DNA from 3 places in the Brevibacterium sp. K11IcPPYGO002 genome. Region 3 is predicted to be linked to each of the others. Evidence: riboswitches for the same ligand, from Rfam matches in the RefSeq annotation. Region 3 holds a riboswitch; each other region holds the start of a gene.
What was found. Region 3 has a riboswitch for thiamine pyrophosphate ahead of thiC (phosphomethylpyrimidine synthase ThiC). Riboswitches for the same ligand answer to the same signal wherever they lie in the genome.

Region 1 (7,197 bases), 640 kb from region 3:
GAGGTGGGCGACATGGTCGATCTTGTGCTCGTGCAGGCACATTCCCTTGACGAGGTCGACCTGGATCTCGTAGCCGGTGGCCACACCGTTGATGAGGTCTTTGCCGCCGATGCCCTTGTGCTGGGCGACTGCGAGCACGGCCGGGATGTTGTCACCGGGGTGCGAGTACTCTGCGGCGAGGAAGGTGTCGTGGAAATCGAGTTCGCGCACGGCCACACCGTTGGCCCAAGCGGCCCATTCCGGTGAGAAGCGGTCGCTCACCGGCAGACCGAAGATGTTGGCACCGGGATTGAACGGGTGGGCCTGGGCCTGTTCGCGAGCATGGGTCGGAGCGGAGCGACGCACGGATGCGGCAGCCACAGAAGCGTTGTCGATGACGCGGTTGATGACCATTTCGGTAACTTCGGAATCGACCGGCGTCGGGTCGGATGCGACCTCGGCGATCTTCCATGCGAGCTGATCTTCGCGAGCCAGGTTCTCTGAGCTCTTGTAGGTGCGGACTTCATGATTGATCATGGATACCCCTTCATAGTCCTTGACCGGAAACGGTCACGTAGTGCTGACACAACTGTAGGCCACGTCACTCGACAGGTCCCTGCCGGTCGGAAATTTATCTCGACATCAAGATATTTTACCCGAAGCGTGTCCCAGTTCACCAACGGGGTCTCCATGCTCTTCTGCCGCGAGGGATGGTTGTGGGAATATTGGGTCATGACTCGGACTGCCCTGGACTTCGACGAGAACTGGTTCGACGACGCGGAATATGCGCGCCTGCGCAGACGCATGCCGATCCCCTATGTCAACGCCATCCCGGTGCGGGTGAGCGAGACCGGCAACGTCGAACGCATCGGCCTGCTGCTGCGCAGCCTCGAGGACGGCACCCTCGGGCGGGAGGTCGTGGGCGGGCGGATCCGCTTCCATGAGACGATCCGCACGGCGCTGGTGCGTCACGCCGAGAACGACCTCGGCCCGATGGCGCTGCCGGTCATTCCGCCGGCGATCAGCCCGTTCCACATCGCCGAATACTTCCCCACCGAGGGTTCGGCGCTTCTCCATGATCCGCGCCAGCACGCGATCGCCATGTGCTTCATCATGGAGGTCCGCGGCGAATGCACTCCGCGGGCCGATGCCCTCAGCCTCGATTGGCTGACCCCCGAGGAGACTCTGCGCCCCGATATCGTCGGCGAGCTCTGCTACGGCCAGGACCATATTCTGCGCATCGCGCTGGCCCACCTGGGCTTCCGCGTCTGAGCCACGAGCGCGCCCGGATGAGACGAAGCTTCTCACCTCCGGACTTTTTCTACAGCCCGTAGAACCTACTTGGTAGACTGAAGGCGACGCGGACGATACCGCCTGTCGGGGCCGTCGTCGGCGTCAGGGTTGACCAGGCCCCGATCGAGAGGTGCGAGATGTCTGCTCAATCCAATCCGTCCGAATCCGGCCTGAACCTCGAACTCGGCGTCCTCGTCGGCTTCGACGGCTCCGAACTCGCCGCCCAAGCCGTCCGCTACGGCTCAGTCGAGGCCGAACGACGCAGAACCGTTCTCACCGTCGTCACCGCCTATGAGCTGCCGACGATGATCTACCCGAATATGGCCTCCATCCCCAGCGAGCCCGAGGATGACAAGGCGAAGACGAAAGCAGAGAAGACCCTCGCCGAGGCGGTCGACCTTCTGCGCGACTACTCCGGTGAGACGTCCTTCCGCACGGCGCCCGGCAACTCCGCCGGTGCGCTCGTCACGCTCAGCGCCGATGCCGAGGTCGTCATCGTCGGTGCCCGCGGGCGCGGCGGCTTCATGGGCCGCGTCCTCGGCTCCGTGTCCACGGCTCTGCCTGCCCACGCTCACTGCCCGACGATCGTTGTTCCCGAACGGTCGACTTCAGCATCTGCGGACACAGACCCGGTGGTCGTCGCCGTCGACGGGTCCGAGACCAGTCGGGTCGCCATGTTCACGGCAGCCGCCGAGGCGACCCTACGCGGAGCGGAGCTCGAACTCGTCGTGGTGCTGCCGGCCGGTGAGGAGTGGCTCTATTGGTACCCCGATCTCGAACTCAGCTCCGAGGTCACCGCGCGTCGGCAGAAGCAGCTGGCCGAAGGTCTGGAGAAGGAGGCCGCGACGCTGTCCGAGCAGTTCCCGGATCTGACGGTGACCACCTCGGTGCCGGTCGGCGATCCGACCGAGACCCTCGTCGAGATCAGCTCCCGCGCTCAGCTGACCGTGTTGGGCACCCGCGGGCGCGGGCGGATCCGCAGCGCTCTGCTGGGATCGGTCTCGCGCGGAGTCCTCAACCATGCAGAAGGACCGATCATGGTGGTTCCGAGCTGATCGGCAGCGCCGTGCTGATCAGCCAGGAAGTGCTGATCAGCCGAGCCCGGCACCTCGACGGCGACGGCTCACCAAGAGAAGTGTCGCGCCGAGTGCCAGCGCTCCCGCGCCGACGGCCAAGGGTAGTGCGAGCCCACCGCCGGTGCGGGGCAGGTCTCCATCCCCACTCGCCGAGGCGGTCCCGGAGGAATCCGAATCATCGCCCGTTCCTACGGCGTTCGCCTCGGCTGCATCTGCCTCGGAGCCGGAGTCGGCAGTGCCGGCATCTGCCGTGCCGGCATCGAATCCGTTGCCGTCGTCGGTACCGTCAGACCCGACATCACCCGAGGCAGCACCGTCGGAGCTGGCGCTGTCGGAGGCGGTGCCGCCCGTACCAGCGTCGGCATCTGCACTCGGGCCATCGGCACCTGCGTCCACGTCGTCGCTGGTTCCGGCATCCTCGGAACCTGCGTCTGCGTCGTCGCTCGTTCCTGCACTGTCGGCGTCATCGTTTGCACCTGCATCATCAGCACCTGCCGCGGAGTCGGAGCCGGCATCGGAACCGGCGCCGGCCTCCGCATCGTCATCCGGGGCTGGTTCTTCCGCCTCGGCGCGCCTGAGTTCGACATCGTCGATCTGCTCGGATGCGGCCTGAGCTTCCGCGCGCTCACCATCGGCGGGTGCCCCGCCTGCCGGCACCTCATAGGTCGTCGCTCGCAGCGCTTCGTCGCTGACTCGAACCCGGGTGAAAGCGGGCACGTCGTTGTGGACGCTCTTGCCTTCCCAGTCGAGGCCGGGAACGTAGTCATAGAACTTCGACCCTGACGAGGAGGTCAGCGTGAGGTAGAGCGTCTGCCCGTCTTCCTTCTCTTCCTCGGCTCCCGCTTCCGACCCTTCCACTCGCTTGCCTTCGCCGTCCATGAGGAAGGTGCGGTTGAAGATGTGGTCATGGCCGGAGACGACGAGGTCGATGTCATTGCGGGCCGCGACCGGAGGGATCGCCTTCCGCAGCCGTTTGACGTCGATGTCGTCCCAATGGGTTGCCGTCGAATAGATCGAGTGGTGGAACCCGAGAACAGTCCAGCGTGCCTGGTCTCCGTGCTCGGCGACGACCTCGTCGATGAACTCGGCGTGGGCATCCACGTCCGGGCTGTTCGAGTTGATGTTGAGGAACAGGACTCCATCTTCGATGAACCAGTAGTCGCCGCCGGAGGTGATGACGCCGCCACCGCCGTGGTCCTGGCTCACATTGGGTCGGTTGAAGTGCTGCTCGTAGGCTTTCGAAGACACATCGTGGTTGCCGATCGTCGTCGCCTGCGGGATCGTGCGGGTCGCTTCCGGTGCCAGGTATTGAGCATACTGCTCCTGGTTGCCGGCGGAGTTGACCTGGTCTCCCAGCGAGTAGAAGAAGCTCGGGTCGTCGGCGGTGGCCACTGCCGAGGACAGGGTCCGGTCCCAACCGGCCGCGTCGTCGGGATCTCCGCCTCCGGCGCCGACCTGGGGGTCGCCGAAGACGAGGAATTCGTCATCTCCTCCGGACGATCCCGTGGTGAACCGCTGCACCTCGGTGAACCCGTCCTCGTCGCTGCCGACCTGGTAGGCGTAGTCGGTGTCGGGTTCCAGGTCGGTCATGCTCGCGTGGTTGTAGTGGCGTTTGAGGTCGGTGGCGAGACCGGAGTCCGTGGTCTCAGCCGCTGCCGCGTCGGCGGGAAGTTCACCCCCCTCGAGTTCACTCACCGGTGCCCACCGGACCTCTCCCCCGCCGGAGCTCTCACTCATCCACGAGAGGTTGCGCGTCGTCGAGTCGGCCCCGACCTGCAGCACCGCGTCGGTGATCGCCTCACTCCCCGCATCCGCCTCGGCGGGCGTGTCCGTCGGGTCCTGGCTCGCGGTCGCACTCGGTCCGCCCGAGCCGAGAGATGGTTCGGCGCGCACGGGCACCGGGGCCGCCACCAGAGCGGCGAGCAGGGTGGCGGCGGACAGGGCACTGAGTGGTCGCTTGAGTCGTTGAGTGTTCACCCGCCCATTCCTACCGATCAGTAGTGTCTGGTCGTTCGAGGCCCGTCGACGAGACAGGGAACGGGAGGTGAATCGTCGATGACGGATCCCGGCCTCCGCGTCGCTTCCGCTCCCGGTCGCTGCTTCGCTCACCTGTTGTACAGTGGTGGCTACGACAGGGGAGCGCCGTCAGGGGCGCTGAGAGTGCAGAAGAAGCTGCAGACCCTCGAACCTGATGCGGTCAGTACCGCCGAAGGAAGTCGAGACTCTTCACCCCTCCTTGATATGAGGAGGCACAATGCCGGAAACCACCGCGCCGACCACCACCCCCGCCCGCGCGCGGGCCTTCACCGCGGCGCCGAAATCCAAGCAGTGGCGGGTCGTCGACTATGTCACCACCGCCGTGCTCGGCATCGCGGTGGGACTCGTCTTCTGGGTTCTCGCGCTGAGCTGGAAGGTTCTCGAACTCGCCTTCCAGGCATTCCCGCCGTCGATCGGCCTCATCGCCGGTCTCTGGGTGCTGGCCGGTCCGCTGGCCGGTGCCATCATCCGCAAACCCGGTGCCGCGCTCCTGTGCGAACTCATCGCCGCCATCGTCGAAGCCGTGCTCGGCTCCCACTTCGGGGCGACCGTTCTGCTCTCGGGACTGCTGCAGGGCCTCGGTGCCGAACTCGTCTTCGCCGCTTTCGGCTACAAACGCTTCACCCTGTGGGTCACCGCCGCTTCGGGCGTGCTGGCCGCGGCGTTCATGGCCGTGAGCGAGAACATCATGTACAACGCCGAATGGCAGTTCGGCTTCCAGGCGATCTACGCGGTCTGTGCGATCATCTCCGGCCTCGTCATCTCCGGGATCGGCGCGTGGTACGCCTACCGGGCGATCGCGGCCACCGGGGCTCTGAGCTCCTTCGCCTCCGGCCGTCGCTGATGGCGCTGCCGATCACGGCCGCGGGCTTCTCATGGACGCACACCGACCGTGAGGCACCGGCGGTCGGTCCGCTCGACCTGGAGATCGCGGCCGGAGAGAAGGTGCTGCTGCTCGGCGCCTCCGGAGCCGGGAAATCGACGTTCCTCCACGCCGTCGCCGGTGTCCTGCCCGAGGAATCGGGTGAGGCCACCGGTGAACTCCTCGTCGGCGGTGAGAAACCGGATCCTCGCCGAGGATGCACCGGGCTGGTCCTCCAAGATCCCGATTCGCAGGTGATCTTCTCCCGCATCGGTGATGATGTGGCGTTCGGGATGGAGAACCTCGGACTCCCGGCCGCGGTCATCGAGGCTCAGGTTCCCAGATCTCTGCAGGCCTTGGGACTCGATCTGGCCCCGGAGCATCCGAGTGCCGCTCTGTCCGGCGGGCAGAAGCAGCGGCTGGCTCTGGCCGGGATCCATGCGATGGCCCCGGAGGTCATCGTCCTCGACGAACCGACCGCCAATATCGATCCCGCCTCGGCGACCGAGGTCCGCGATGCCGTGCTCACCGTGCAGGCCGAGACACAGGCGACCATGCTCGTCGTCGAACACCGGGTCGAGCTGTGGATCGAGCACGTCGACCGTGTCGTCGTACTCGGCCGTGACGGGATCGTCGCCCAAGGTCCGCCCGAGCGGATCTTCTCCGATCCGGACCTGACCGAAACGCTCATCGGCTGCGGCATCTGGATTCCGCAGGACTCCCCCACCCCGCGCCGAGGCGGGGCCGCAGGAAGCGGTGGGACGTCGGGCCGCCTCGGCGAGGTTCTGCTGCGCACAGATCGGCTCAGTGTTGCTCGACCGCGCATGGCCACCCCCGCCGCGACCGGCTTGGACCTGAGACTGAGCGCCGGTCAGGCGCTCGGAATCGTCGGCGCCAACGGGGCAGGCAAATCAACCACGGCCCTGACCTTGGCCGGCCTGCTGCCCGAATTCTCCGGGCAGGTCTTCGCCGAGGCGGCCCTGCGGGAAGGAGCCAAACGACCCCGACCGTTCGCGTGGCCGTCGAAGCAGTTGGCGGCGCGCATCGGCATGGTCTTCCAGGAACCAGCCCACCAGTTCCTCACTTCGAGCGTGGCGGCCGAACTCGAACTGGGTCCCCGGCTGGCAGGGTGGTCTGCCGCCGAGTCGCAGGCACGGGTGGATGAGCTTCTTGAGGGGCTCGGGCTCGTCGGGTTGGCGCAGGCTCATCCGCAGAGTCTCTCCGGTGGGGAGAAGCGACGCCTGTCGGTGGCGGCGATGCTGGCTCCCCGGCCCCGGGTGCTCATCGTCGATGAGCCGACCTTCGGTCAGGATGCGCTGACGTGGGCGGGGTTGGTGGAGATGTTCCTCGATGCTTTGGAACACGGCTCCGCGGTGGTCGCGGTCAGCCACGATCTGGCGCTCCTCGAGGCCATCGGCGCCGATCTCCTCGAGCTCGGCGACCGCAGCAGCGCTGCACGAGTCGGCGACAATGAGTCGGATTCGCATGTCAAGGCGGGTGATAGCGGTGAGTGACAGTCTCGATATGCATTCTCTCCCCGCACCCGAGGCCGCCGTAGAAGATCCGGGGCAGCTCATCCCCGTGGTGCGTTCCACCGCTTTGGCTCGGTGCAATCCGCTGACGAAGATCGCAGTCGCGCTCATTCTCATGGTCGGGGCGCTGCTGAGCATCGATCCGGTCTCTGCGGGGGTGGTGCTGCTGGCAGCAGTGCTGGCGCTGCCGGCGACGGGACTCGATCTGGTGGCGGCGGCCAAGCGGCTGTGGTTCCTGCCCGCCGGCGCTCTGCTCGCCGCTTGGGGCACGGCTCTGTTGGCGGAGAAGACCGGGGATGTGGTCGTCGACTTCGGCCCCGTCCTGTTCACCACAGGGTCCCTGGCCGCGGCTGCGGCGATCTTCGTCCGCGCCCTCGCCTTGGCGATCCCGCTCATCGTGCTCGCATCGACGATCGAT
Region 2 (7,197 bases), 310 kb from region 3:
CGCGAGTTCACCGGCGTCGGGGGCGTCGAGCACGACAACGGGCTGCTTTGCGATAGCCATGTCCCGAGTCTACGCCGCCGCACTGACACGACGAAGGCCTGGACACCAGGGCGTAGGATTGTTGAGCAGATCCGCCGATGCTTCCGAATACTCTCGGTCGCATCGGCTCCCGACAGTGAAGGTGCGCGATGAGTTCTCATACCCTGCCCGTCGGCGACGCTCCCGCGGTGCACATCATCCACGACAATCAGGAATGGATCGCTCCGTTCACGGATGCGCTCGACCGCCTCGGCGTCGCCCATGTCGAATGGCTGCTGCCCGAGACCACGATCGATCTTGCCGCCGAACCTCCTGCCGGCCTGTTCTGGTCGCGGCTGTCGGCGTCGGCGCACACCCGCACCGATCCGCAGGTGAAGGAGTACGGGCGAGCGGTCCTCGACTGGCTCGCCGCCGCCGGCCGCCGAGTCATCAACGGTCGCGACGTCTACGAGCTCGAGGTGAGCAAGATCCGACAGCATCGCGAGCTGGCCGGCCAGGGCCTCGACGTGCCACGCACCGCGGCCGCGTTCGGATCGCAGGCGCTCGTCGAGGCGGCTGCCGGCTTCACTCCCCCGTTCATCACCAAGCACAATCAGGGCGGCAAGGGCCTCGGTGTGCGCCGTTTCGACTCCCTCGCCGAGCTCGAGGCAGCCGCCGATGAGTTCGCGCCCGGTGGCACGAATGCGCCGATCGACGGAATCACGCTCATCCAGGAATATGTGCAGCCGGCTCAGCCGTTCATCACCCGCGCCGAGTTCATCGGCGGACGTTTCCACTATGCGGTGCGCGTCGACGTCTCAGGTGGGTCGTTCGAACTGTGCCCGGCCGATGCCTGCGAGGTCCCGGGTGCCGGGGCCAGCCCGGACGTTCCCCAGTTCGCCCGTCGAAACGACGTCACGGCCGCAACCCCGCTCATCGCGCGCCTCGAGACGCTGCTCTCAGGTCTCGGCATCGAGATCGCCGGCATCGAGTTCATCGAAACCGCCGACGGCCGCGAGGTCGTCTACGACATCAATACGAACACGAACTACAACCCGTCGGTCGAGTCCGCCGAACTGTCGGCCGGCCGGCAGCCAGCCGTTGACCGGATAGCGCAGTACGTGTCCGACACCCTCGCCGAGGCGGCCCCGCCGTCGGTGTCCCCCGCCGGGTCCGCAGCGTGGTGAGTTCCCGGGCCCGAGTTCTGATCGATCTGCTGGCAGAGCTGCGCACCGTCCGGCCGGGTCATCGCGCATTGGTGGCAGTGGACGGAGTCGACGGAGCCGGGAAGACCACGATCGCCCGTGAGCTCGTCGACCTTGCGGACGAGAACTCGGGATGTGCCGGCGCTGCAGGCACGCGTACCGATCGGCTGGTCGCCGCCATCAGCATCGACGGCTTCCACCGTCCTCGGGTGATCCGCTACGCCCACGGCAAGGGACCAGACACTTTCTATCGTCATTCCTACGACTACGAAGTTTTCGTCGAGTCCGTCGTCGAACCGTTTCGTCGAGGTGATGCGATCGTTCCAGCTGTGTGGGACGTCGACGAGGATCGTCCGCTGGCGCCGGAACCTCGGAGTCTGCCGAAGGACTGCATCCTCCTCGTCGAGGGGATCTTCCTCCACCGTCCCGAGTTGGTGGGTCTCTGGGATGCGAGCATGTGGGTCGAGGTGCCGTTCGAGGTCTCAGCCCCACGCGGAAACGAGCGGTTCCCCGGAGCCTTCGTCGCCGATCCCGAGGCTGCGTCGAATCATCGCTATGTCGGCGGTCAGCGTCTCTACTTCTCCGAGGCAGCTCCGTGGGAGAAGGCAACATGGGTGCTCGACAATCGCGATCTGGATCGGCCAGTCCTGACCTGCCGAACCGCATTCGATCACTCTGGCAACTGTTCTTGTCCCGGGTGATAGTGTCGGAGTCCTACAGGGGAGCGCCGAGCGAGCCGGCGCTGAGAGTGCATATGCAGACCCTTTGAACCTGATCCGGTGAGCACCGGCGGAGGGAGTGGAATCGCAATGACCACCACAGACTTGGACACGTCGATCACCGTGGCTGCTGACGGAGCGGTATCGGCACTGCTACGATCAACCAGCCGGCAATGGGCGGAGGCCGTCGACCACCGGTTCGTCAGGGAACTGTTCGCCGGCACCATCGACGACACCGTCTTGCGCGACTATCTGGTGCAGGACTATCAGTTCTTCGAATCGTTCCTGTCCATGCTCGGCGCCTGCGTGGCCCATGCCGATGAGCTCGACGCGAAGCTGCGATTCGCCCGACAGCTGGGCATGCTCGTCGCCGATGAGGACACGTATTTCGTCGATTCCTTCGCCGAGTTGGGAGTCGCGCCCGCCGACTACCTCCACCCCGAACTGACCATACCGACGGCGGGCTTCCGCGATGTCATGGATGATGCCGTCGCCTCGGCGTCGTATCCGCAGCTGCTCGTCGTCCTCGTCGTCGCCGAATGGCTCTACCTCGACTGGGCCGAGTCCCGTGAGGAGATGCCGAAGCGGCAGGTTCACCGAGGATGGATCGACCTCCACCGAGGCGAGGCCTTCCGCGAGTGGGTGCAGTTCCTCGTCGACGAGCTCGAACGTGCGTTCCCGACCGACGCCCAGAGCTCAGTAGCCGAGACCCTGACCCGCGCCTGGAACCGGGCCGTCGATCTCGAACGCGCCTTCTTCGACACCGCCTACGGCAGCTGAGCCGCACTCAGCCGCCCGGGACTGCGCATCTCGGCCGCCCAGCCCACTGGCCTAGACTGGCCTCATGAGCACAGGTGTTGATGCAGTCGTCGTCGGATCTGGTCCCAACGGCATGTCTGCCGCGGTCACTCTGGCCCGGGCCGGACTCTCCGTCGAGGTGTTCGAAGCTGAAGCCACGATCGGCGGTGGTGCCCGCACACTCGACCTCGGCCTGGCACCCGGCGTCACCCACGACATCTGCTCGGCCGTTCATCCCCTGGCGATCGCCAGCCCCTTCTTCGTCGACTTCGACCTGCGCGCCCGCGGCATGGAGCTGACCACCCCCGAGATCTCCTACGCCCAACCCCTCGACGGGAAACCGGCCGCGCTGGCCTTCCACGATCTCGACGAAACGGTCGACCGCCTCGGCGAGGCGGGACCGGAATGGCGGCGATTCTTCGCCCCGCTGCTCGACCGTGTCGATGACGCGATCTGGCTCTCCCTCGGTGACAAACGCTCCGTGCCCGAGACCCTCCGCGATGTTCCCGGCATTGCGAACGTCGTGAAATTCGGTCTGCGACTCCTGTCCCAGGCCAGCCCCGCGTGGAACATTCCGCTGTCCCACGAGTCGACGCAGTCCCTGTTCACCGGGGTCGCCGCGCACGCCATCGGCGGGCTGCCGGCGATGGGCACGGCCGCTACCGCCACGATGCTCTCCACGGTCGCCCACGCCGGAGGCTGGCCCTGCCCCATCGGCGGATCTCAAGCGATCGTCGACCACCTCGTCGCCGATCTCGAAGCTCACGGCGGCACCGTGCACGCGAACTCCCCGATCGCCCACGTCACCGACCTGCCCAAGGCCCGCGCCTACCTGCTCGACACTTCGGCGTTGGGTGCGGCACAGATCTTCTCCGGCCTGCTGCCGGCCCACGTCGACACGAGCCTGCGAACGTTCAAGCACGGCAACGCCGCGGCCAAGGTCGATTTCGTCCTCAACGGTCCGGTCCCCTGGTCCGACCCCGAGGTCGGCCGTGCCGGAACGATCCACGTGGGCGGCTCGCGAGCGCAGATGGCCGCCGCCGAGGCGCAGGTGATGAACGGACGGATGCCATCAGACCCCGTGTGCCTCGTCTCCGACCCGACCGTCTTCGACCCCTCCCGCGAGGTGAACGGCCTGCGCCCGCTGTGGACGTACGCGCACGTGCCCTTCGATTGCCCGCTCGACCCGACCGAATACGTGACACGGCAGATCGAACGCTTCGCCCCGGGCTTCCGCGACCGCGTCGTCGCCCACAACGCGATCCCCGCTTCCGAGATGGCCGGGCACAACCAGAACTACATCGGCGGGGACATCGCCACCGGCGTCGTGTCCTTCTACCGGATGATGGCTCGCCCGCGCCTGACCTGGGACTCCTACAGCCTCGGCGTGCCCGGGGCGTTCCTGTGTTCGGCGGCGACCCCGCCGGCCCCGGGCGTACACGGAATGAACGGCTGGTTCGCCGCACGCCGAGCGCTGAAGACCCGCTTCGGAATCGACGAGGCACCCAGCCTGGCACCGGGCGACTGACGGAGTGCGTCCCCGCAGGGACGCACCACCATCCCAAACGTGATCGAATCGGGCACAGATTGTCGGGCGGGACGCCCTGGGCCACGGGAAGTATGGATGAGTGAAGGGAGAGATCGTGATCGCTGAACTCAATACACTCATCGACGCCATCGAGTCGAACCTGACTGCCGATTCCGCGGAGTCCGTCGAGATTGGTGCGCTGGCCGCCAGGCTCGGCACGACCGAGTATCACCTGCGGCGGATGTTCTCATCGCTGGCGGGAATTCCGCTCTCGGAATATGTCCGCAGGCGCAGAATGACCGTCGCTGCCGGTGACGTCATCGACGGTGAGGATCTGCTGAGTGTAGCCGTGCGGTACGGATACGGATCGACGGAGGCATTCACGCGCGCCTTTCGGTCCGTCCACGGTACGGCTCCGTCCGAGGCTCTGCGAAATGGCGGTCCCCTTCGCAGCCAACAGTCACTCAGGTTCCGCCTGACGATCGAAGGGAGTTCGACCATGGACACCAGAATCATCGACCACCCCGCATTCGCACTCATCGGCCATGCTGTGCGTGTGCCGCTCATCCACGAAGGAGAGAACCCGCACATCCGCGAGTTCGTCGCTTCACTCCCGCACACCGAGCACGCACGGCTCAGAACGCTGTCGGACACGACCCCGACAGGACTACTTCAGGTCACGGACGGGGTGGATCCGGACTACCGAGAAGGAACCGACCTCACCTACCTCCACGGGGTCGCGGTCTCAGCGGCCGCCTCGGCGCCGGAGGACCTCGATGTCATTGATGTCCCGGCGGGGATGTGGGCCGTCTTCACGGCACACGGCCCGTACCCGCAGGCGCTTCAGGACACGTGGGCGGCCACGGCCGGCGAATGGTTCCCATCGAATCCGTGGCGGCTGCGTCCGGGGCCTTCGATCGTGTCGATTCTCGATCGCGCCGAGGATTTCAGAACGGCGACAACCGAACTCTGGCTGCCGGTGGAACGGGACTGACTCAGCTCCGCAGCCACCGGTCGGCATCGTCGTCGCAATGCCGGTCAACCACCTCGGGGGCGGTGTCGATGACGTCGTTCAGCCCCGAACGTCGTATCCAGGTGCCAGCCCGCCATGAGGCTCGCGGGCCGATCATCGGTATTGCCCGCGGTGGGATCGTCTCCGGTTCCTCGCCGAGGTGACCCTGCCCTTCCCCCTGTAAGGTGAGGGCCGAGGTGGACTCCGTCGAACTCCTCGGACACCTGTGACCAGTCCGGGATGACCCAACGGCCCTTGCGGCCGGTGGCCTCGAACCAGGTCTGACGGCGTTGGGCGGCGACATCGGCGGGCCCTACGTCATTCGGCTCGGATTCTGGTTCCCGCTGTGATTCCGAACCCGCACCGCACGGCTGCAGACGGTCGCGGCGACCCCTGCACCTTTTCGACGGGAGAGCCGGCGGCGCATGCGGCGCTGCGGAGCTCAGCCAGGGCACGCGCTTCCGCTGTGAGAGGTTCGGCCCAGGCGCCGAATTCGTCATCGTGCCCGCGCTGGGCCAGCCCGAACACGAGCGAGCGTCCCCACGGGGACGGCAGCAGATCTTCAACGGTGAGTCGGTGGTCCGACCCGGTTCGGTGCTCTTCCGGGATGGCCATGGCATCCAGACTCTGTGAGGTCTTCTCAACCTACCCTGACGAATTCCTGCCCGTCGGAATCCTCTTCGTCCGGGCTCACGGGGGCGACCACTTTGGCGACGGCGAGGATCCGGGCACCCTTCGCTGCCTTGAACCCGGCGCCGAGGACTCCGATGATGATGAGGACAGCCCCGCACAGTTCCCCGAGTGTCACGGTCTCCCCGAGGACCAGCCATGCCGCGCTCATTCCGACCACAGGCACGAGCATCGAGAACGGAGCGACGATGCCGGCAGGATTGCGTGACATCAGCCACGACCAGATGCCGGAGCCGAGGATGGTCGCGATGACCACGGTGTAGATCAACCCCGCCGCGCCGAGCAGGCCGGTCGGTGTGCCCAGTGTCGTCATCGAACCGCCGATCGCGGCCGGTCCCTCGACCACGAGGGAGATGAGAAGCATCGGAAGCGGTGGGACGATCGACATCCACATCGTGAACTTCACCGGCTCGACCGAATGTGCCTGCCGATTGCTGATATTGCCGATCGCCCACCCGAACGCTCCGGCTAGCGTGAGGAGGAAGGGGAGGAAGCTCGCTGATGAGTCGAGGCGCTGCCAGCCGACGACCCCCAGTCCGGCCATCGCGACGAGCAGGAACACCATCTGCGAAGCACGGACCCTTTCCTGCAGGAACGTCATCCCGAGCAGCACGGTGAAGGGCCCAGACGCCTGAAGGACGAGGGAGGCCAGCCCCGTGGGCATACCGGTGGCCATCGCCCAATAGAGGAACGCGAACTGGAGCACACCGAAGCCGAACCCGTATCCGAGGATCCACCGGAACTTCACATCCGGCTTCGGCACGAACAGGAGCGCTGGCAGCGCGAGTACGGCGAAACGCAGGGCGACGAGGAAGAACGGCGGGAACTGGTCCAGCGAGAGATCGATCGCAAGGAAGTTCAGTCCCCACATCACCGCCACCGAGGCGGCGAGCAGACAGTGTTTGAATGACATGTCCTCATTCTCGAACCCGATCAGAGTGAAGCACAATCGCAGAATACTGAATCTACTCTGTAGCATACCTTCATGGTCATCGATCCGAAGCATCTCGAACTGCTCCGCCTGTTTGACGAGTACGGCAGCGTCAGCGCCGTCGCCGACGTCACCCATCGCTCCCCCTCGGCTGTCTCGCAGCAGCTGCGGCAGGCCGGTCGCGAGATCGACCGCACCCTCGTCGAACCCGCCGGACGCGGACTCACCCTCACCGCCGCAGGCAGACTGCTCGCACGGGGAGGACGGGACGTGGCCCGCACGCTCGCCCGAGTGCA
Region 3 (7,197 bases):
GCGCGAGGTTGCTGGGCCGCCGTCGGGTAGTTCGGGGAGGAAACGGGCGCTGGGAGCCCGGGGATCCGAGTGGAGTGACTCAGCGGTGGTGGCGGATGAGGGCGACCATGCGGTAGTCGAATTCCTGCCAGCTCGAGATCGAGGCACCGGATTCCATCGCAGCCTGGAAGTCCTCGACCTCGGTGCGATCGGATTCGAGCGGAATGTCGAAGGGCATCTCCACGTAGAGCAGCCCGCTGGCGTCGGTGTGGACGATGTCGAAACCGGCCTGCTTCGGGTCGAGTTCGTTGTTCATCACGATGAGCAGCCGGTCCTCGGGGGCCGAGTATTCGGTCTCGATGCCATCGACATACCCCTGCTGCGACCGCAGCTCGCGCTGGGCCTGGATGACGAACGCCGAGTATGCGCCGATGCCGATGACCGGAATCCGTGAGGTCAGCGCTTCGGTGGCGACATCGATGAGCCGCGACCGGGCCTTGCGCCCCAGCGGGGACAGATCCCCACCGGACATGGCGACCCCGTCGAAGCCGACCAGCGAGATCCGCCCGTCGTCGTGGTTGGGGTTGAGGATGGTGATGTCGAGGCCGAATCGTGAGTACCAGGGGCGGGTCACCTCGGCGCTGTTTTCGTCCCACCACACGTAGAAGAGGAACGGCACGTTGATCCCGGCCTCCGAGTAGAAGAACGGGGGACGCCGCTCACCTGCGGTGACGTCGAAGGGAACGACGTTTCCCTCGATCGGGGCCGGGCAGGTGGCGAACGAGGTGAACGCGAACGGGTAGTTCACCGCACGGTTGAAATCGACGACGAGCGACCCGTCCTGATTCGGCACTCCGAGATCGATGGTCCGCCACGCCGAGGTGGTGCTCCCGTTCGTCGAATCGTGGAAGTCCAGCTGGAGCCCGGTCTTCGGACACCCGGTGGCGAGCAGGTTCACCTCACCGTGCTGAGTGTCGAACGTGACGATTCCCGCCGCCTGCGTCTGCAGCTGCAGATCCTCTTGAGCGGTTTCGATCGGGTAGGTCTTGAACGGGTCGAACCGGGTGAATCGGGCGAGGAAGACGAAGTCCGGGTCCGGGTCGAAGACCGGAACCTCGAAGAACTTGCCCAACAGCGGGGACTTCGAATTGCGCACACGCACACCGAGGCGGCCGGCCCGGTCGATGAGTTCGTAGAGGACGTTGCCGACGGTGAACCAGTTGAGCGATCCGCCGGTCGGAAGTTTCGCGCTGAACCCGTTCTCCTCGACGCGGACCTGAGGTCGAGCGGGCACGGCTGCGTGTCCGCCGGTCGCTTGTGAACCGGCATCCGATCCGGCATCCGCACCAGCAGAACCATCCGCACCAGCCGCAGAATCTGCGCCCGCACCGGCCGCCGCGTCGGCCTGGTCCGTGACCCTCGGCAGGGTCGAGGTGTCGCTGGGCACGGCCGGGCTCGTCGCCCGGGTCGGCCCCGAGTTGGTCACACCCGCGCCGTTCGCCCCAGTCCCAGCCCCAGGACCTCCCCCAGTCCCAGCCCCGGAACCAGTCGAATCCGAACCGTCTCCGCCGTCGCCGACCGCGCTGAGCAGGTCGAACGTCTCCGCCGCTGGACCGGCCTTGATTCCGGTGTCCAGGGACACGGTCACCCACCCGTCGTCGACGGTGAAGGTGCCGGGGGCGTCGGTCCAGGTCGATTCGTCCTCGAGCCAGTGCAGCCCGACGACGCTTAGCCAGCCGAACGGTTTCGCCAGTGCCGAGTTCCGTGAGTCGCGCCAGGTGTTCCACTCCGTCACGAACTGGTTCACGTCGAACACTCCTTGCCGTCGCTGGTGCGGCAGCAGGATCGCTGCTCCCGCCTGATTCTCGGACCCGGTGGCAACCCGGCGTCTGAGACCTGATCTTCTTCACCTCCAAACTACCGCAAACGATAGGCTGGGGAAATGAATGAATCACTCCCGAGACCGGATCGGGCCGCGACGACAGCGGCCGACCTCGGCGACTTCGTCAGCGCCTCCCCCAGCTCCTATCACGCGGTGGCCACCGCCGCGAAACGCATGGAAGAAGCCGGATTCTCCCACCTCGACGAGTCCGTTCCCTGGGCGCTGACACCTGGGACCGGGCACTACGTCATCCGGGACGGCGCGCTCATCGCGTGGATGAATCCCACCGTCACCGAGGCGGCTGACCGGTTCCGTGTGTTCGGTTCCCACACCGATTCCCCGGCGTTCAAACTCAAACCCGGCGGCGAGTACACCGCTGAGGGCACCCGTCAGGTCGGGGTGGAGGTCTACGGCGGGCCGTTGCTGAATTCGTGGCTCGATCGTGAGCTCGCCTTCGCCGGTCGTCTCGGCCTCGCCGACGGCCGCATCGTGCTCGCCCGCACCGGACCGATCGCCCGCATCCCGCAGCTGGCGATCCACCTCGACCGTCAGGTCAACGAGGGGCTGACCCTGGACAAGCAGCGTCATACCGCTCCCGTCATCGGCCTGGCCGACCTCGCCGAGGCGGACATCATCGAACTGCTCGCCGCGTCCGCCGGAGTCGATGCCGAGACCGTCGTCGGCCACGATGTCTACACCATCCCCACTCAGGAACCGGCCCTCTTCGGTGCGGCCGAGGAGTTCTTCGCCTCGCCGAGGCTGGACAACCTGCTGTCCGTCCACGCCGGTGTCACCGCGCTCACCCAGCTCGATGCCGACGGCCTCGACGGCATCCCCCTGTTCGCGGCCTTCGACCACGAGGAGATCGGATCGAATTCGCGCTCGGGAGCATGCGGCCCGTTCCTCGCCGACGTCACCGAACGCATCGTCGCCTCCTTGCTGCCGCAGTCGACGCGCAGCGATTATCTCGCGTCGATGGCCTCCTCGGTGTGTGTCTCCTCCGATGCCGGGCATGCTGCTCATCCGAACTATCCGGAACGACATGACCCGCATGTCCGCCCCCGCCTCGGCGGCGGTCCCCTGCTCAAGCTCAACGCTCAGCAGCGCTACGCCACGGATGCGGTCGGCACGGCCGTGTGGTCGCAGGCATGCACGGCCGCTGGGGTCGACTACCAGGATTTCGTGTCGAACAATGCGATGCCCTGCGGGTCGACGATCGGACCGCTGACCGCGACCCGACTGGGAATGACCACCGTCGACGTGGGTCCGGCCCTGTACTCGATGCACTCGGCCCGCGAGATGGTCGCGGTCTCCGATGTGCTCGCTCTCGGTGCCGCTGCGAAGGCGTTCCTCCAAGGCAGCTGACCTCGCACCCCCGGCGGGCCTCGAATCCGCCGACACCGCGGTTGTCCTCACCACGACGATCGTGATACGAATTGCACGACCCCACGGGAGCCCGCTGCACGGGCTGAGATCGGACTGCATCGTCCGAGACCGTAGAACCTGATCCGGTTGATACCGGCGTAGGAAGTGAGGACTGCAGATGACTGCATTCACCCCTGAAACACCCGCCCCTGCCACGACTTCGTCTGACGCAGATTCGCACGACGAATTCACCCTCGAGCAGTATCCGACGCATTCGCCGGCGTGGGTCGACGACACGGAGCACGGCATCCGCGTTCCCGTGACCCGCATCGAACTCGAGGACTCGAACGGCCGGGCCAACGATCCCGTCGACGTCTACCGCACCGTCGGACCGGGCAGCACTCCGGAAGAGGGACTTCCAGCTCTGCGATTTCCGTGGATCGAGGATCGCCTCGACACCGAAACGTACGCAGCCCGCGGCCACCGCATCGCCGATGACGGTCGTGCCGCCGTCCGCCGAGGTGCCCCGTCGCAGCAGTGGAAGGGACGCAGACCGGTTCCGCGTCGGGCCAAGACCGGTCGCACGGTCACCCAGATGCACTACGCAAGGCAGGGCATCATCACCCCGGAGATGCGGTTCGTCGCACTCCGCGAGCAGTGCGATGTCGAGCTCGTGCGTGCCGAACTCGCCGCCGGTCGGGCGATCATCCCGAACAACATCAACCACCCCGAATCCGAACCGATGATCATCGGCAAGGCATTCCTCGTCAAGATCAACGCGAACATCGGCAATTCCGCGGTCACCAGCTCCATCGCCGAGGAGGTGCAGAAGCTGCGGTGGGCCGCGAAGTGGGGTGCCGACACCCTCATGGACCTGTCGACCGGCAATGACATCCACACCACTCGGGAATGGATCATCCGCAACTCCCCCATCCCCATCGGCACCGTCCCGATCTATCAGGCGCTGGAGAAGGTCGACGGTAATGCGAACGCGCTGACCTGGGAGATCTATCGCGACACGGTCATCGAACAGTGTGAGCAGGGTGTCGACTACATGACCGTCCACGCCGGTGTGCTGCTGCGCTATGTTCCGCTCACGGCCGACCGGGTCACCGGGATGGTCTCCCGCGGCGGGTCCATCATGGCCGGCTGGTGCCTTGCCCACCACGAGGAGAACTTCCTCTACACCCACTTCGACGAGCTCTGTGAGATCTTCGCCCGCTACGATGTCGCGTTCTCACTCGGCGACGGACTGCGACCGGGGTCCATCGCCGACGCCAACGATGCCGCCCAGTTCGCCGAACTCGACACACTGGCCGAACTCACCGAACGTGCGTGGGCCCACGATGTCCAGGTGATGGTCGAAGGCCCCGGGCACATTCCGCTCCACCTCGTACGGGAGAACGTCGAACGCCAGCAGGAGCTCTGCCACGGCGCACCGTTCTACACCTTGGGTCCGCTGGTCACGGATATCGCACCCGGATACGACCACATCACCTCGGCGATCGGGGCGACCGAGATCGCCCGCTACGGCACGGCGATGCTCTGCTACGTCACCCCGAAGGAGCATCTCGGCCTACCCGACCGCGACGACGTCAAGACCGGGGTGATCACGTACAAGATCGCCGCGCATGCCGCGGATATCGCGAAAGGCCACCCCGGCGCGACGGCCCGCGATGATGCGCTGTCGAAGGCTCGGTTCGAGTTCCGCTGGCGGGATCAGTTCGCGCTCGGCCTCGATCCGGAGACTGCCGAGGCGTTCCACGACGAGACGCTGCCCGCGGAACCCGCGAAGACCGCGCACTTCTGTTCCATGTGCGGGCCGAAGTTCTGCTCGATGCGCATCTCCCAGGACATCCGCGACACCTACGGCAGCGCCGAGGCTCAGGAGGCCCTGGCAGGAATGCAGCGGAAGAGCCGCGAATTCCTCGCCTCTGGCGGAGAGGTCTACCTGCCCGATCCGACCGTCGGCCTCAAGGCGGACTGACCGTCGTTCAGGGCGTGGCGCGTCTATCGCAGTGTGCACGATTCGACTGACGCGCCAGGCCGTGAACGAGCGTTGCGGAGGCGATGTAGGTTGACGGTATGAGCGAACTTCAGCGTGCCTTCGACGCGCATCTGCACATCATCGATCCGACCCATCCGCTGATCGAGAACAACGGCTATCTGCCCGACCCATTCACGGTCGCCGACTATCGCGCGAGGCTGCAGAGCCTGCCCGAGGTGGGAGTCGACGTCGCCGGAGGTGCCGTCGTCTCCGGCTCGTTCCAGGGCTTCGACCAGGGGTACCTCGTCGAGGCGCTGCGGGGGCTCGGCGGCAGCTATGTCGGTGTCACACAGCTGCCGGATGCGACCACCGATGAACAGATCCGCCGCCTCGACGAGGCCGGCATCAAGGCGCTGCGCTTCAATATCGCCCGCGGTGGTTCGGCCACTCTCGATGCCCTCGACAGCTTCGCCCGACGGGTCCATGACCTTGTCGGATGGCATGCCGAGCTCTATATCGACGCCCGCACCATCGATGCCGACCTCGCCGCACGCATCGCCGCACTGCCGGCGGTGAGCATCGACCACCTGGGCATGCACGAGGACGGACTGCCCACCCTGCTGCGCCTCGTCGAGGCCGGGGTGAAGGTCAAAGCCACCGGTTTCGGTCGCGTGGAACTCGACCCCGCCGAGGCGGTCCGTCGCATCGTCGACACCGACCCGACCGCGCTCATGGTGGGCACGGATCTGCCGTCGACGCGGGCACGTCGCCCCTTCTCAGATGCTGATTTCACACTCCTCCTCCAGGTGCTCACCCCCACCGAGGCGGACGCCGTGTTCTGGTCGAATGCGGCGAGGTTCTACGGCCTCGAACCGTCATCCGCTGAGTAGACGTTCATCTCCGCCCAGTAGCATGAGTGAGATGAGTTCACGTCAGTCGAATCTCGCCTCCACTCTGCACACCCTCGACGGTCGCAGCTACGGCAATCTCAAACAGATCCGCGGCCGCTACACCTTCGGACCGGTCACCGTGTTCATCGATCGGGTCCAAGCCGATCCGTTCGCCTCCCCGTCGAAGGTCCGGGTCCGTGTCGATCGTGCCGATGCGAAGGTTCCGCTTGAGCTCACCACCGAGCGCGCCGATCGCATCGCAGCGGCCGACTACCTTCTCCGTGCCGGCAATGAGGTGCTCGCGAAGCTCGATCAACGCGCACTGATCCTCGGCCGCCCCGGGCAGGAGATCCTCGAACGGACGAACATCCTCATCGACGACGCCGGGCTCGAGGCACGTCTGCTCGTCAATCTGCCGGCCCGCGGCCGCCGCATCCTCGGCCACCAGGCCGCCGACATCCTCACTCGCGATCTGCCCGAATTCGCCGAACGGCTCTTTCTCTTCGACCGCTGGTCGGACGCCCCGGCAGGCAGGGGAGGGAACACTCCCGCCCCATCGGCCCACGGGCTCGCCGACCACGTCCAGCTGCACCGGGATCAGCTGGAACTGCGCAGCCGCCTCGGCGAGGCCGGACTCATCGGGTTCATCGGCAACGGGGCGATTCTGCCGCGGAAATCCGGGGATTCGGACCTGCCGATGACATCCTCCGATGCGGTGGCCTTCACCTCCCCTCCCGAACTCGAACACACGGTCGATCTCTCCAGCGGCCACAGCGTCACCGGCATGGGCATTCCCCGCGGGGTCACCGTCATCGTCGGAGGCGGCTATCACGGGAAGTCGACGATTCTGCGCGCGCTCGAACGCGGCGTCTACCCGCATATCGCCGGCGACGGGCGCGAATGGGTCATCAGCGACCCGACTGCCACCTCCATCCGAGCCGAGGACGGTCGCGCCGTGACCGGCGACGACATCTCGGCGTTCATCAACAACCTACCCTCGGGCACTGACACGAGATCCTTCTCCACCACGAATGCCAGCGGATCGACCTCGCAGGCGGCCAACCTCGTCGAAGCGATCGAGGCGGGTGCACGCA

Region 1: it holds a riboswitch for thiamine pyrophosphate, as region 3 does, so the genes downstream of both, QYM46_RS05450 (ECF transporter S component) here and thiC (phosphomethylpyrimidine synthase ThiC) in region 3, are expected to answer to the same signal.
Region 2: it holds a riboswitch for thiamine pyrophosphate, as region 3 does, so the genes downstream of both, QYM46_RS03910 (TenA family protein) here and thiC (phosphomethylpyrimidine synthase ThiC) in region 3, are expected to answer to the same signal.

Annotation. Positions count from the first base shown of each region.
Region 1 covers NZ_CP131929.1:1,217,180-1,224,376, reverse strand. The annotation lists gene QYM46_RS05470 (MmgE/PrpD family protein) at 1-516, opposite strand, end outside; gene QYM46_RS05465 (DUF4916 domain-containing protein) at 712-1,251, shown strand; gene QYM46_RS05460 (universal stress protein) at 1,410-2,327, shown strand; gene QYM46_RS05455 (FN3 domain-containing metallophosphoesterase family protein) at 2,364-4,325, opposite strand; TPP riboswitch at 4,472-4,580, shown strand; gene QYM46_RS05450 (ECF transporter S component) at 4,603-5,229, shown strand; gene QYM46_RS05445 (ABC transporter ATP-binding protein) at 5,229-6,761, shown strand; gene QYM46_RS05440 (energy-coupling factor transporter transmembrane component T family protein) at 6,772-7,197, shown strand, end outside.
Region 2 covers NZ_CP131929.1:878,971-886,167, reverse strand. The annotation lists gene QYM46_RS03925 (VOC family protein) at 1-60, opposite strand, end outside; gene QYM46_RS03920 (ATP-grasp domain-containing protein) at 189-1,205, shown strand; gene QYM46_RS03915 (uridine kinase) at 1,283-1,924, shown strand; TPP riboswitch at 1,932-2,038, shown strand; gene QYM46_RS03910 (TenA family protein) at 2,033-2,722, shown strand; gene QYM46_RS03905 (phytoene desaturase family protein) at 2,787-4,268, shown strand; gene QYM46_RS03900 (AraC family transcriptional regulator) at 4,384-5,262, shown strand; gene QYM46_RS03895 (EamA family transporter) at 5,921-6,883, opposite strand; gene QYM46_RS03890 (LysR family transcriptional regulator) at 6,956-7,197, shown strand, end outside.
Region 3 covers NZ_CP131929.1:573,690-580,886, reverse strand. The annotation lists gene QYM46_RS02620 (DUF1684 domain-containing protein) at 80-1,786, opposite strand; gene QYM46_RS02615 (M18 family aminopeptidase) at 1,922-3,226, shown strand; TPP riboswitch at 3,301-3,409, shown strand; gene thiC (phosphomethylpyrimidine synthase ThiC) at 3,405-5,213, shown strand; gene QYM46_RS02605 (amidohydrolase family protein) at 5,312-6,103, shown strand; gene QYM46_RS02600 (ABC-ATPase domain-containing protein) at 6,135-7,197, shown strand, end outside.